Regions from separate parts of the Magnetovibrio massiliensis genome, predicted to be linked through region 1. Evidence: predicted binding sites of a transcription regulator. Region 1 holds the regulator's gene; the other holds the start of a gene.

Region 1 (7,248 bases):
CATTGGTGGCCCTGGGGTTGGTCGGGGCTATTGGGTGGACGTCACAGCCGGATGTTTTGATCCATCAGGATGGCAAATTGGCGGCTGTGGTGGACCATAACGGGGAATATGTGTTCTCAACATTGCGTTCGGCAAAATTTGAACGCGCCATTTGGCAGCGTCGTGCAGGGGCAGGGGACACTGGTAATCGGTGGCAGGAGATGGCGTTCACACAGACGGGTGTGTCTTGCGATGCGCAAGGGTGTCTCTATCGTCTGGGCGGTGGTGTGGTGGCCTTCGCCAAAACGGAAGATGCGCAGCTGGAAGACTGCGCCCTGGCCGACGTGGTCGTGGTCGACACCCCCTTGAATCTCTGCCAAGGGATGAACCACTTGATCAGCCAAGACGATTTGGCTGAAAAAGGCACCCATGCCATTTGGTTTAACGCAGCGGGAAATGTTGCACGGATTGAGACGGTGAACGGTGCGCGCGGCGACAGGCCCTGGGTTATCCGAGAAACGCTCAACCCATAATTTTAGAAGCGTTCAAAGTTGCATGCGAAAAATCTTATAAAAGATTGTGACGGTCTTGTGAAAGGCGTATCATCCTGTATGCAGTTGGCCCATGGGGATGGGCCATATGGGAGTGCCCCAAAACAAATCATAACCGGGGCAAAAGTGAATAGGGGTGGGGCCTCTTGCAGTTTACAAATATCTTGATTGTCGACGACAGTCCGACGGTCTGCGAGTTCATTGCTCGCGGTTTGTCGAAGCAAAACTACCAAACCGTCCAGGCCGTGCGCATGGAAGATGCGTTAAAATACGCCGGGCACACGGTGGATTTGATCATCACCGACATCATTATGCCGGGTATGGACGGCTATCAGGGCATCCGCGAGATTAAAAGCCGTTGGCCGTCGGTCCCTGTTATCGCCATGTCGGCAGGTGCAGGTGAGGGCGGGCGCGATAAAACGCTGCTCAAAGCGCGCAACATTGGTGCTGACGCCATCATGCAAAAGCCGTTTACCATCGAGGCTTTGAGCGAGCGTATTGAATACCTTCTGTCACGCCGGGGCGGGGTCAGCAAAACCCGCGTTCTCATCGTCGAAGATAGCGCCGTTCAGCGCAAAGTCATGCGCCGCATGTTCGAAGACGGGCGCCACGAAGTGTTCGAAGCCGAGACGGCGGAAGAGGCTCTGACGTCTCGTGAAATCGTCGGTGTCGATCTGTTGGTCACGGACATCTTCATGCCCGGTGAGGGCGGTCTGGCGGTGATCGAAAAGATCCGCAAGAACTGGCCCAACATCCGCATTATTGCCGTATCGGGCGGTTGGAAAGACGAGATGATGGGCGAGAAAACCCTCACAGCAGCCGAGCTCGTCGGTGCCGACGCCGCGCTCAAAAAGCCCTTTACACCAAAACAGCTTTTTGAGGTTGTGGATGATGTTTTGGCGCGAGCCGAAGTTTAAGAATTAAACTAAGTCAAATAGATGCACGCATAACATAACCTAAAAAATTAGGTTAAGTTGTCCAGGTATCCGTCATGGCGAGGCGCGAAAGCGACGAAGCCATCCAGGCTGTTCGTTGCGCAGGCAATCTGGATGGAATAGCTTTGCTTGCACGGACGCCTATTGGCTTCAATACTTCCTCAACAACCCCACCAAGCGCCCCTGAACCAGCACGCGGTCGGACCCAAAAATGCGGGTTTCGTGATCTTTGTTGGCGGGTTCCAGGGCCACCGTGTCGCCCTTGGAGTGAATGTACTTCAGCGTGGTTTCTTCGCCGTCCACCAGCGCCACGACGATGGCGCCATTGCGCGCATTTTCGGTTTTTTCGATGATCACCGTATCGCCGTCTTGAATGCCAGCTTCGATCATGGATTCGCCGTCAACTTCCAAGCAGAAGTGATCCCCCACACCGCCCAGCATATCGGGCGGGATGTTAAGGTATTCCGCAGTCTGTTCGATGCCGTGCAGGTGCGTGCCCGCGGCAATGCGGCCCAACATGGGCACTTCGACCATGCCATTGCCGTTGCCGGAATGTGCAGGCGTCGGTTTTGCGCCGAATTGGCCGCGCACGACGTTTCCGGGCGTAGCGGTTTCGGGAGCTGGGGCTTTGCTGCCTGCATCCACGTTTTCCGGCATTTTGAGGATTTCCAAGGCCCGCGCCTTGTGGGGCAGGCGACGGATAAAGCCGCGTTCTTCCAAGCCGCTGATCAGGCGGTGAATGCCGGATTTGGACTTCAGGCCCAGCGCATCCTTCATTTCATCAAATGACGGCGGCACGCCCGTTTCGCGCAAGCGTTCGTCGATCAGCATCAACAGTTGGTGTTGCTTCTTGGTCAGCATGGGTCGTCTCCCCAAATCCACAGGGCACGCATGCGCTGCGGAACAAAACAAAAACATACATATGTTCTACTTTAGTTCTCTTCGATTCGTCAAGCGCGAAATCCAACAAGGGGCTTCAGGACCAAAACCGAGCGCAGTGCAAAGCTGACAAAGCGATTTTTGAACCACAGAGGACACAGAGTGCACAGAGCTATATTTTCTTCTTCTCTGTGTGCTCTGTGTCCTCTGTGGTGAATTTTACGTTGGATGTGACGGAAGGTCGTGATCGTTTAATTGTCAGATCAACCCAGCATGGCCCATAATGGGGGCATGAAACACCACTGGATTGCATGGATTGGGCTGTGCACCATGGGCCTTGTGGCCTGTGACGTGGCAGATCACGACTTTTCGCCCGAAGCGTTCGATTGTGCCACCATTGCCGGGCGGGTGACGGATGAATACAACGAACTGATTGTTTACAAGCTTCGCGAATGGGATAGCGAAGGCATTCGGGGCGTGCGGCTTCGGTTTAGCTATCCGTCCGCAAGCGATCCTGAAGCTCGCACCAAGGACACCATCCAGTGCACATATCCGTTCACATTGGCGAACCGTTCCGACCCCGAACGTATCGTTGAGTTGGACAGCGTCATGTATGGCGGGCGGTATTTGTCGAAACGCGAGCTGCAGTTTCTCAATAAGTCCCCATTTCGCCCCGTACCGATCTTCGAGCTGGCGGATTGATCTTATTTTGACATCTACCCAAAGGTAGGTGGAAAAACCAACTTTCCAGAGAAATCGTCTAAAATTGATGGATTTAGGCTCAATATCGATAAAAAACCGGGAGAAAACGGACTTTTCAGATTTTCGGCTTTCCAGGTGCTGAAGCCTAGGCGGGCAAAGAAATTCTCTTGTCCTAAAGCAAGAACCGCATCCACGTCTTTTTTCTGACAAATTTCAAGGCCTTGGCGAACCAGTTCGGAGCCAATGCCCATGCGTTGGTGTGTCGGCGCGACACAAAGGGGGAAGAGCGCGGCAGCCCGAAAAAGCGTCTCACCGTCGTCAGAGGCCATTTGGACCGCAGAAAACAGGATGTGAGCAACAATTTCGCCGTATTCAACCGCGACAAGCGAGGAGATCACCGATCCGTCGTTATCCAGGCTTTCGACAAGCTTGGCTTCATCGGTCCCGCCGAATGTGGCAATCATGACCGCGAACACACCTTGACGCTCGTGGTCCAGTTCTTCGCGGATTTCCATTACAGAGAAATCCGGCCCGTGTTCAGCGCAATGATCTCAACCCGTTCCCCAGCCTTGGCCGCAGGGGCGTGGGGGGCGCGGATGACGAGGCAATCGGCAGCGGCGAAGTTCGCCAGCAAAGAGCTGTCTTGTTTGGAAAATGGCGTGACCAGTTTTTCGCCGTCAGTGTTGATCTCCATAGTCGCGCGCATGTATTCCTGACGCGCACCGCCTTCGGGCGCATCAATGGCGAGCTTTGCGGTTTCCAGCGGACCTTCGTCGGCGGGCAGGCCCTGCATCACCCGCATGCACGGGCGCAGATAAACGGTGGAGCTTGCGCCCACACTCACCGGGTTGCCGGGCATGCCCAGAACGGGCGTGCCGTTGAGGGTTCCGAAAATCACAGGTTTTCCGGGCTGCATGGCGACTTTGGTGAAGCACACGTCCATGCCTTCGTTGGTCAAAACCTTGCCCACCAAGTCGTAATCGCCCACCGAAGCCCCGCCGATGGTGATCAGCATGTCGGCTTGGGATGCGGACTGCACCAAGCGGGTCAGCGAGCCTTCGTCGTCCCGTGCAATGCCCAAATCCAGCGCAATCCCGCCCAAGGCCCGCACAAACGCGTTGAGCATGACAGAGTTGGAGCTGATGATCTGATTGTCAGCCAACGGATCGCCCGGCATCACCACTTCGTTGCCTGTGGCGATGATGGCGACGCGGGGTTGGCGGTAGACCGTGACCCAGGGCACATTGGCGGCGGCGGCCAAGCCTAAATCCCGCGCGGTCATGATTTTGGGCGCTGCGATCAGCACTTTGCCTTCGGCGAAGTCCATGCCCGCGCGGCGGATCCACTTGCCCGCAGGCGCGGATTCCAAGACTTTGACCGTGTCGCCGTCCCGTTCCACGTCTTCTTGAATGATGATGGTGTCGGCCCCTTGGGGCACCGGAGCACCGGTAAAAATACGCACGGCCTCGCCGGGTTTAACTTCAGCGTCATAGCTGCCGCCTGCGGCACTTTCACCGACAACCTTCAATTCGCACGGTACAGTTGTCACGTCGTCTTGGCGCACGGCATAGGCGTCCATGGCACACACGTCGGCCCAGGGCTGGGTCAGGCGTGCGGTGATGTCTTCAGCCAAGACCCGGCCCAAAGCGTCGGGCAGGGTGACTTGCTCCGTGCACATCTCAGGCATTTTCGATAGCACGGTATTTAAGGCTTCGGTGACGGGGATCAGGGCCATAATCAGTCAGCTTTAAACTCGCCGGATTTGCCTCCGGCTTTGTGAACCAAACGGATGTCGGTGATGTGCATGGCTTTGTCCACCGCTTTGCACATGTCGTAGACCGTGAGCGCCGCGACGGACACAGCGGTCAGCGCTTCCATCTCCACCCCGGTTTGGCCGGAAAGCTTGCAGGTGGCTTCGATATCCACGGCGTTGCGGCTGGAATCGGGTGTGAGTTCGACTTTCACGGACGTTAGCATGAGGGGATGGCACAGCGGGATCAGATCCGGGGTGCGCTTAGCCCCCATGATGCCGGCCAGTTGAGCGACGGATAGGACGTCACCCTTTTTAAAGCCGCGTTCCTCAATTTTCGCCAAGGTTTCTGCGGCCATGAGAACGGTGCCTTTGGCGGTCGCCGTGCGCTCGGTATGGGATTTCTCGCCAACGTCGACCATGCGGGCGTTGCCGTCTTGGTCTAAGTGGGTGAAGTCGGCCATGGTTTAATCCTCTTTGGTCAAGATCGCTCGGGTCGCAGCTTCGACGTCGTCTTGACGCATCAAGCTTTCCCCGATCAAGAAGCAGTTTGCCCCCACCTTGGACATGCGCGCCAAGTCTTCAGGCGTGTTGAGCCCGCTTTCGGACACCAACATACGGCCTTCGGGGACCATAGCGGCCAGCTCTTCGGTGGTGGCGAGGTCCGTGACCATGGTTTTGAGGTTGCGGTTGTTGACGCCGATCAACTCGGTCTTGAGCTTAAGAGCGCGTTCCAGTTCTTCAGCGTTGTGGACTTCGACCAACACGTCCATGCCAAATTCGCTGGCGGTGGCTTCCAGTTCTTGGGCTTGATCATCACTGAGCGACGCCATGATCAACAAGATGCAGTCTGCACCATAGGCTCGCGCTTCCACCACCTGGTAGGGGTCGAGCATGAAGTCTTTGCGCAGCACGGGGATTTTCACCGCCCCCTTGACGTCCACCAGGTAAGAATCCGCACCTTGGAAATACTTTTCGTCCGTCAGAACGGAAATGCAGCTGGCCCCAGCGCGTTGGTAGGCTTTGGCCAATTGGGCCGGGTGAAAGTCCGCCCGGATCAGACCTTTGGACGGCGATGCCTTTTTGACCTCGGCAATCAGGCCGTAACGCCCTTCGGCGACGGACTTTTTCAGCGCATCGATGAAACCGCGCGGCGTGGCCGCCATGTGGGCGCGGTTTTCCAAATCGTCGATGGAACGCACTTCCTTGCGGCCTTCAATGTGGATGCGTTTGTAGGCGTTGATTTCGTCTAATATATCAGACATCTGTTTATGCGTTTCCGGTGGTAATGGCGATGAGTGTATCCAAGGTTTCTTGGGCTTTACCGCTGTCGATGGCATTGGCGGCTTGGGCCACACCGTCTTTGAGGTCGCTGGCTTTGCCCGCAACCACCAAAGCTGCCGCCACGTTGAACAGCACGCAATCGCGATATGCACCTGCTTCGCCGCTGAGCACACCTTTCAGCGCCACCGCGTTTTCTTCCGGCGTGCCGCCTTTGAGGTCCTCGGGCTTGGCTGTCGGCAGGCCTGCGTCTTCGGGGCTGATTTCGAACTCGGTGACTTTTCCGTCTTCCCAAGCGGCCACATAGGTCGGGCCCGTGGTGGTGATTTCGTCCAAACCGTCAGACCCATGCACGACCCAGGTCTTCTCACAGCCCAAGTTGCCCAGGGTTTGCGCCATGGGCACAATCCAATCGCGGCTGAACGAGCCCGTGAGCTGGCGTTTGACGCCTGCGGGGTTGGACAGCGGGCCCAACAGGTTAAAGATCGTGCGCACGCCCATCTCCACACGTGCGGGCATGACGTATTTCATGGCACTGTGATGACGCGGTGCGACCAAGAAGCCGATTTTGGCGTCGAAGATGGACTTTTTCACCAGCTCCATATCGCAATTCAAGTCTACACCCAACGCCGTGGCAACGTCGGCCATGCCGGATTTGCTTGAGAGCGCGCGGTTGCCGTGCTTGGCGACCGGAATGCCGCAGGCGGCGGTGACAAAGGCCGACGCCGTGGAGATGTTGTACGTTCCCGACGCATCGCCACCCGTGCCGACGATATCGATGGCGTCTTCGGGGGCTTCGATGGTGAGCATCTTGTCGCGCATAGCCTTCACGGCTGCGGTGATTTCGTCAACCGTTTCGCCGCGCACGCGCAAAGCCATCAAAAAGCCTGCGACCTGTGCTGTGGTGGCGTCGCCGGACATGATGATGTTGAACGCCTCTTCGGCTTGTGCGGCGGACAGCGTTTTGCCGTCGGCCACATGGTTCAGCAACGGTTTCAAAGCGGTGGGCGTATCGTTCATGACTTAAGCAGCCTTTCGGGTCTTCGCGATATCGATAAAGTTCTTCAAAATGTCGTGGCCGTGCTCGGACGCGATGCTTTCGGGGTGAAATTGCACACCAAAAATGGGCCGGGTTTTGTGCATTAAGCCCTGAATAACGCCGTCGGCACTT
Region 2 (7,248 bases), on a different contig from region 1:
GCGCTCGGCCTTGTACGTTGAGCCGTCTTTCAAAACAACCTCAACGGCACTTCCCCAATCCTGAGGATAGGCGCTGACAAACGGCTCACAGGCTTGCGGCGTGATTTTCGCGCGCAATGCAGCCAAGCGCTCTCGGCTGTCGGCTTCGAAACTGTCGAAGTCCACACGCCCATCCGCCAGCGCAGCTGCTACCGTTTGATAAAGTGAAAACTTGGCTTCATAGACGCTCACGGGGGTTGGGCGATTGCACACGTCCATGGCGGCTTCGTAGACCTGAACGTTGACGCGTTCGATCTCTTCCACATTCTTAATGTGTGCAGACAGTTCCAACGCCGTATCAATGGCGGGGTGCGTGTGACGGCATGACGGCCAGGGCTTGATGGAGCTTTCATGCAATTGCCAACGGTGGTCTGGATTGCGCAGAACGGCGTCCGGGTCCGGGTCCGGGCATGCCCCGGCAAACAAGCCTTGCGCACCTTCCAATATTTCCGGGGGACCGGTGAACCCCAGCTTTGCCAACTCGGCAGCGACCACACCGGCCTCTGCCCCGCGCCCGGCGTGCAAGTGTTTGCTCATGGCTCCGGTTGCCATGAACTGCCACAACCCCGCCGACTGGGTGCCCGCATTGCCCAGTGCGTGAACGGCCTGTTCATCGCTCAAACCCAACAGGTGCGCCCCCGCCATGGCCGAGCCAAACGGCCCGCACGTCGCGGTGGAATGCCAAACCTTATAATGCGCTTTGCCCACGGCCATGCCGACCCGACACGTGGCTTCGAACCCGTGAAGCACGGCCGTCAGAAAATCCTGAGCGTTCCCCTTTGAAAGCGCAAACGCTGCCGGAACCACAACGCACCCTGGGTGCACCACAGACGCGCGGTGCAAATCGTCCACCTCCAAAATGTGCGTGAGACCACCCAGCAACAAAGCCCGCCGCCCAGCGTCTGCGCCGCTCTCCCCCGCCCAGTCCAACAGCTTGTGCCCCGGCTCGGTTGAACACCCACCGACGGCATTGGCGACGGCGTCAAGCGTGAACAAAGCCGCCGCGTCCAAATCATCTTGCGTGACGGGCTTGGAGCGAATGAGGTGGATGAGGGATTGGGTGAGAGACATTTTCGGGTCCATTACAGTTGTCGCTTGGTTTAGAATTAAACCTATCTTAAGTGTTTATTGAAGGATCTTCTGGCAAGTTATCCACAAGTCAAGTATAATGTTCTTGTTTTGTTCTGGAGCGAGGTATGGCGCAAAAATCCGAGATTGAGTGGACCGATGCCACGTGGAACCCGGTTACGGGTTGCACGAAGATTAGCGCGGGTTGCGACAACTGCTATGCTGAACGCTTCGCCGAACGTTTTCGCGGCGTGCCGGGACATCCCTTTGAAACCGGCTTTGACCTGACACTTCGTCCTGCGCGCCTGCAACAGCCGCTCAGCTGGAAAAAGCCGCGCATGATTTTCGTGAATTCCATGAGCGACCTGTTCCACAAAGAAGTCCCCTACAGTTACGTCGATCAAGTTTTCGACACCATGGAAGCGGCCACACAACATACCTTCCAGGTGCTAACCAAACGCTCATCTCGCATGCGTAGCTATATCAACAAGCGTTTTAAGAACGATCCTGTACCTGCCCACATCTGGCTTGGCGTTTCTGTCGAAGATGGTAGCAAACAGTCCCGCATCAATCACTTGAGGGACACCAACTCTACGGTGCGGTTCTTATCTCTGGAGCCTCTCATCGGCCCGATGGGGAAAATGGATTTATCCGCCATGCACTGGGTCATCGTCGGCGGCGAAAGCGGCCCCAAACACCGCCCCATCGAAGAAGCCTGGGTCACGGATATCCGTGACCAATGCAACAAAGCCAAAGTGGCGTTCTTCTTTAAACAGTGGGGAGGATTCCGCCCGAAGGAGCATGGGCGTGAACTTCAGGGACGGATTTGGGGCGAATACCCCCCACAAAACTTACCTTTAATAGCTGCGGAATAACTTGATCTAATGGCTGCCCCAAAGACACCCATATGGGATTTGGATCCCCATACTCGCGCAAAACATGAAATTCTTGGTATGTACCTATATTCATGGGTGCCAATCCTGAGCCAGGGTGGCTTCCCTGTTTTTTTGTACATTGATGGATTTTCAGGCCCAGGGCGATATTCAAAAGGTGAAGACGGTTCCCCAATTATTGCTATCAAGGCTGCGTTAGCGCATCTACGTAGAATCAAGTCGACGATCCTTTATTACTTTGTTGAATATGACAAGGAGCGCTCCAATAACCTGCAGTCAATCATCAAAGAAATGCTGCTTCCAGAAAACTTTCGCATAAAAATTGTGAATGATGAATTTGAGGTCGCATTTGATGAGCTCATGGACTTTTATCGTGACAAGTCCAAACCTCTGCATCCTACTTTTGCATTTATTGATCCGTTCGGCTGGAAAGGTGTCCCTTTCTCAATCGTTCGCGAAATTCTATCTCATCGAAGTTGCGAAGTGTTCGTCAACTTCATGTACGAAGAAATAAATCGATTTCTTAGCCATCCAGACCAGATCGAAAACTTTGATCGGTTTTTTGGAACTTCTGATTGGAAGAATTGTTCTGATCTAAAAAAGCCAATAGAACGGAATCGCTGCCTTCATGATCTTTATTACCGTCAATTGCGAGCGAGCGCCAAAGCAAAATATGTCCGCTCATTCGAAATGAAAAATGCAGCAAACAATACCGATTACTTCCTTTTTTATGCAACGAATAGCAAAAAAGGAATTATGAAAATGAAGGAAGCGATGTGGAGAACTGATTCATCCGGTGAATTTACTTTTTCAGACGCAACAGATCCTAATCAAATGATCATGTTTGCAAATGAGCCAAACTTCGCAGAGCTATCTAGACAAATCCAAAAAGTTTTCAATGGGCAAACCGTTACCGTTGAAGAAATTGAAGAATACATCCTGACTGAAACAGCGTTTAGAGAATCTCATTATAAAAGGCAAGTTCTAAGACCACTCGAGCTTTCAAACCCGCCTAAAATACAAGTGTTAAGCGCTCCAGAAAAGAGACGACCCGGCACATACAGCGACCCGAATCTGAAAATTCAATTCCTTTAAGGCGTATACCCCAAATTCGGTGCCAACCACCTTTCCGCTTCTTCGACGGTGATGCCTTTGCGTTCGGCGTAATCCACGACTTGGTCTTTGCCGAGCTTGCCGATGCCGAAGTATTTGGCTTCGGGGTGGGACAGGTAGAAACCGGACACCGAGCTGGTGGGCATCATGGCGAAGCTGTCGGTGAGTGCGATGCCTGTGGCTTCGGTCGCGTCCAACAATTTAAACAGCGTGGTTTTTTCCGTGTGGTCGGGGCATGCCGGATAACCCGGAGCCGGGCGGATGCCGTCGTAGTTTTCTTTGATCAAGTCTTCGTTAGCCAAGTCCTCTTCGGCGGCGTAACCCCAGAATTCTTGGCGCACGCGTTCGTGCATGCGTTCGGCCAACGCTTCGGCTAAACGATCCGCCAAGGCTTTCAACAAAATGTCGTTGTAATCATCATTGGCCGCTTGGAACTCGGCAGATTTTTCATCCAGGCCGATGCCAGCCGTCACGGCGAACCCACCGATGTGATCGTTCACGCCGGAGCCTTTGGGGGCCACGAAGTCGGCCAGACAATCGTTGGTACGGCCTTCGCGTTTGACCATTTGTTGGCGCAGGAAGTGAACCCGCGTGAGGGTTTCGGAACGTGTCTCGTCGGTGAACAACTCCACGTCGTCGTGATCGACGGAGGCCGCCGGCCAGAAGCCGATGACGGCGCGGGCTTCGAGCCATTTTTCATCAATGATCTTTTTCAACATGGCTTGTGCGTCAGCCCAAAGAGAGCGGGCATTGTCCGCCTCAGGCGTGTCACCTTTGATAATGGACGGGTACGTGCCTTTGAGCTCCCATGTGCGGAAGAACGGTGTCCAATCCATGCGCGCAACCAATTCGGTGAGCGGATAATTGTCAAACACTTTGGTGCCCGTGAAGCTGGGGGCAACCGCGTCATTGGGGTTCCAATTGATCTTCAAGCGGCGTTCGCGCGCATCCAAAAGCGAGAGCTGTTCGCGGGCGCGTTGGCTGGCTTCGTGCTTTTCTTTGACTTGGGCGTATTCTTCTTTGATGCCTGCTACATAGTCATCGCGTTGCGTTTCGGACAGCAGCTGCGAGGCCACACCCACGGCGCGCGACGCATCGTTCACGTGGATCACCACGCCGGAATATTCCGGGTCGATCTTCACCGCCGTGTGGACCTTCGACGTGGTTGCACCACCGATCAACAACGGCTGTGTCATACCGCGCCGTTCCATTTCTTTGGCGACGATGACCATTTCTTCCAAGCTCGGCGTGATCAAACCGCTGAGCCCAATGATGTCGACGTTTTCGGCTTCGGCACGGTCCAAGATGTCCGCGTAGGGCTGCATCACACCTTGGTCGATGACGTCGAAGTTGTTGCACTGGAGCACCACGCCGACGATATTTTTGCCGATATCGTGCACGTCGCCCTTCACCGTCGCCATCAAGATTTTGCCCTTGCTCGATCCGGCGGCTTTGCCTTGTTCGATGTAGGGCAGCAAGTGCGCGACACCTTGTTTCATCACGCGAGCCGACTTCACCACTTGGGGCAAGAACATTTGTCCGGTGCCAAACAAGTCGCCGACCACGTTCATGCCGTCCATCAGCGGCCCTTCGATGACGTCGATGGGTTGGGTGGCCGCGAGCCGGGCTTGTTCCACGTCGTCTTCGATGAATTCGGTAATGCCTTTGACCAGGGCATATTCCAAACGCTTGTTGACGTCGTTTTCACGCCACGTCAAATCGGGCCCGGTGTCTTTGGTGCCCAAACCGCGCGCTTCTTCGGCAACCTCCAACAGGCGTTCCGTCGCATCTTCACGGCGGTTCAACACCACGTCTTCGATGCGTTCACGCAAATCGTCGGGAATGTCGGAATAAACCGTTAACTGTCCCGCATTTACAATACCCATGGTCATGCCGTTGTTGATGGCGTGGTACAAAAACACCGAGTGCATGGCTTCACGCACCGGATTATTGCCACGGAACGAGAACGACATGTTCGACACACCGCCGGAAAGCATCGCGCCCGGCAAATTGTCTTTGATCCATTTGCACGCGTTGATGTAGTCCACCGAATAGTTGCGGTGTTCATCCAGGCCCGTGGCGATGGGGAAGATGTTGGGATCGAAAATAATGTCTTGCGGCGGGAAGCCAATTTCAACCAGCGCGTCGTAAGATTTTTTGCAAATCTCAACCATGCGCTCATAACTGTCGGCCTGCCCGTCTTCGTCAAACGCCATGACAATGACTGCCGCGCCATAATTCATGATGGTTTTGGCCTGGGCCTGGAAGTTTTCTTTACCTTCCTTGAGCGAGATGGAGTTCACCACGCCTTTGCCCTGCACGCACTTCAAGCCTTTTTCGATCACATCCCATTTGGAACTGTCGATCATCACTGGGACACGCGCAATGTCGGGTTCGCCCGCGATCAGGTTCAAGAACGTGGTCATTTCTTTTTCAGCGTCCAACATGGCGTCGTCCACATTGACGTCCACGATTTGCGCACCATTTTCGACTTGGGTGCGGCCAATGTCGGTCGCCGTTTGATAGTCGCCTTCGGCAATCAACTTTTTAAACTTGGCCGAGCCCGCAACGTTGCAGCGCTCACCAACGTTCACAAAACCCGTCACGTCATCAATGATCAGCGGCTCAAGGCCGGACAAGCGGCAAACCATTTCTGGGTCTGGCAACGTGCGGGGCGCAACAGGAGCAACCGCATCGGCGATGGCTTTGATATGATCCGGCGAGGTGCCACAGCACCCACCGACAATATTGACTAGGCCTTCTTCGGCGAAGCTTTTGAGCACCTCGCCCATATATTCAGGCGTGTCGTCATAGGCCCCAAATTCGTTGGGTAGTCCGGCGTTGGGATACACCGACACGTGGGTGTCGGCAATGGCGCCCACGGCTTGAACGTGCGGGCGCAAGTCTTCCGCACCCAGCGCACAGTTGAACCCGATGGACACAGGGTTCGCGTGGGCCAGCGAGTTCCAAAACGCTTCCGCCGTTTGACCCGACAGCGTCCGACCAGACGCATCGGTAATGGTGCCGGAAATCATGATGGGCAGCTCAAAGCCTTCTTCTTCGAATACGGATTTCACCGCAAAGATCGCAGCCTTGGCGTTCAAGGTATCGAACACGGTTTCGATCAAAATCAAATCCGCACCGCCTTCAATGAGGCCGCGTGTAGCTTGGGCGTAAGCGTCTTTCAATTCATCAAACGTTACGTTGCGTTTGCCCGGGTCGTTCACGTCCGGTGAAATTGACGCAGTGCGGTTGGTCGGGCCAAGCCCGCCTGCGACAAAACGCGGGTGGTCCGGGGTCGAATATTTATCCGCTGCGGCACGCGCCAGCTTCGCCCCTTCGACGTTGAGCTCATACACAATGTCTTCCAAGCCATAATCGGCCTGGGAAATGGTCGTGGCGGAGAACGTATTGCTCTCAATAATGTCCGCGCCCGCTTCCAGGTAGGCTTCGTGAATGCCCTGGATGGCTTCGGGCTGGGTGAAGATCAACAGGTCGTTGTTGCCCTTGAGCTCGGAGTTGTGGTCCTTAAAGCGCTCCCCACGAAAATGTTCTTCTTCGAACTTGTGGCGTTGAATCATGGTGCCCATGGCGCCGTCCAAAATCAGGATGCGGTTTTTGAGCTGGGCTTCCAGTTGAGCTTTGGCATTGGGGTTGTGTGGTTTCAAGGGCATGTCAGTGTCTCTTTATATATACAGAAGCGTCTCAAGGCTTACTTCGGGCGAACGCCCAGAATGTGGCAAATGGCGTAAGTCAGATCGGCACGATTGAGCGTATAGAAGTGAAAATCTTTGATGCCGTTGGCATAGAGCACACGGCATTGCTCGGCGGCCACAGTTGCGGCGACCAGCTTGCGGGTTTCGGCGTCTTCGTCCAGGCCGTCGAACAAATCACCCATCCAACCGGGTACGGACGTCCCAGTTTGTTCGGAAAATTCTTTAACGCGGGCAAAGTTCGTCACCGGCAAGATCCCTGGCACGATGGGCACTTCGATGCCCGCTTGGCGCGCCTTTTCGACAAAGTCCAAAAACACTTCGGTGTCGAAAAACGACTGTGTGATGGCACGAGTGGCGCCTGCGTCGACTTTGCGTTTGAGATTGTCCAAGTCCGCCTGCGCGCTTTTCGCCTGCGGGTG

The links. The regulator LexA, encoded in region 1, represses DNA repair genes until DNA is damaged. The targets are predictions, from matches to a motif close to ATGTTCTANTTTGGTTC.
Region 2: the regulator LexA is predicted to act here: its motif matches at 1,208-1,224, upstream of V5T82_RS17275 (DUF5131 family protein).

The regions. Positions count from the first base shown of each region.
Region 1 is NZ_JBAHUR010000002.1:181,157-188,404, reverse strand. It holds gene V5T82_RS03360 (ComEC/Rec2 family competence protein) at 1-512, shown strand, start outside; gene V5T82_RS03355 (response regulator) at 677-1,447, shown strand; gene lexA (transcriptional repressor LexA) at 1,616-2,326, opposite strand; gene V5T82_RS03345 (hypothetical protein) at 2,618-3,046, shown strand; gene V5T82_RS03340 (GNAT family N-acetyltransferase) at 3,061-3,561, opposite strand; gene V5T82_RS03335 (molybdopterin molybdotransferase MoeA) at 3,561-4,781, opposite strand; gene moaC (cyclic pyranopterin monophosphate synthase MoaC) at 4,784-5,260, opposite strand; gene trpC (indole-3-glycerol phosphate synthase TrpC) at 5,264-6,061, opposite strand; gene trpD (anthranilate phosphoribosyltransferase) at 6,066-7,097, opposite strand; gene V5T82_RS03315 (anthranilate synthase component II) at 7,101-7,248, opposite strand, start outside.
Region 2 is NZ_JBAHUR010000021.1:4,443-11,690, reverse strand. It holds gene V5T82_RS17280 (MmgE/PrpD family protein) at 1-1,110, opposite strand, end outside; gene V5T82_RS17275 (DUF5131 family protein) at 1,236-1,982, shown strand; gene V5T82_RS17270 (three-Cys-motif partner protein TcmP) at 1,992-3,095, shown strand; gene metH (methionine synthase) at 3,092-6,787, opposite strand; gene metF (methylenetetrahydrofolate reductase) at 6,826-7,248, opposite strand, start outside.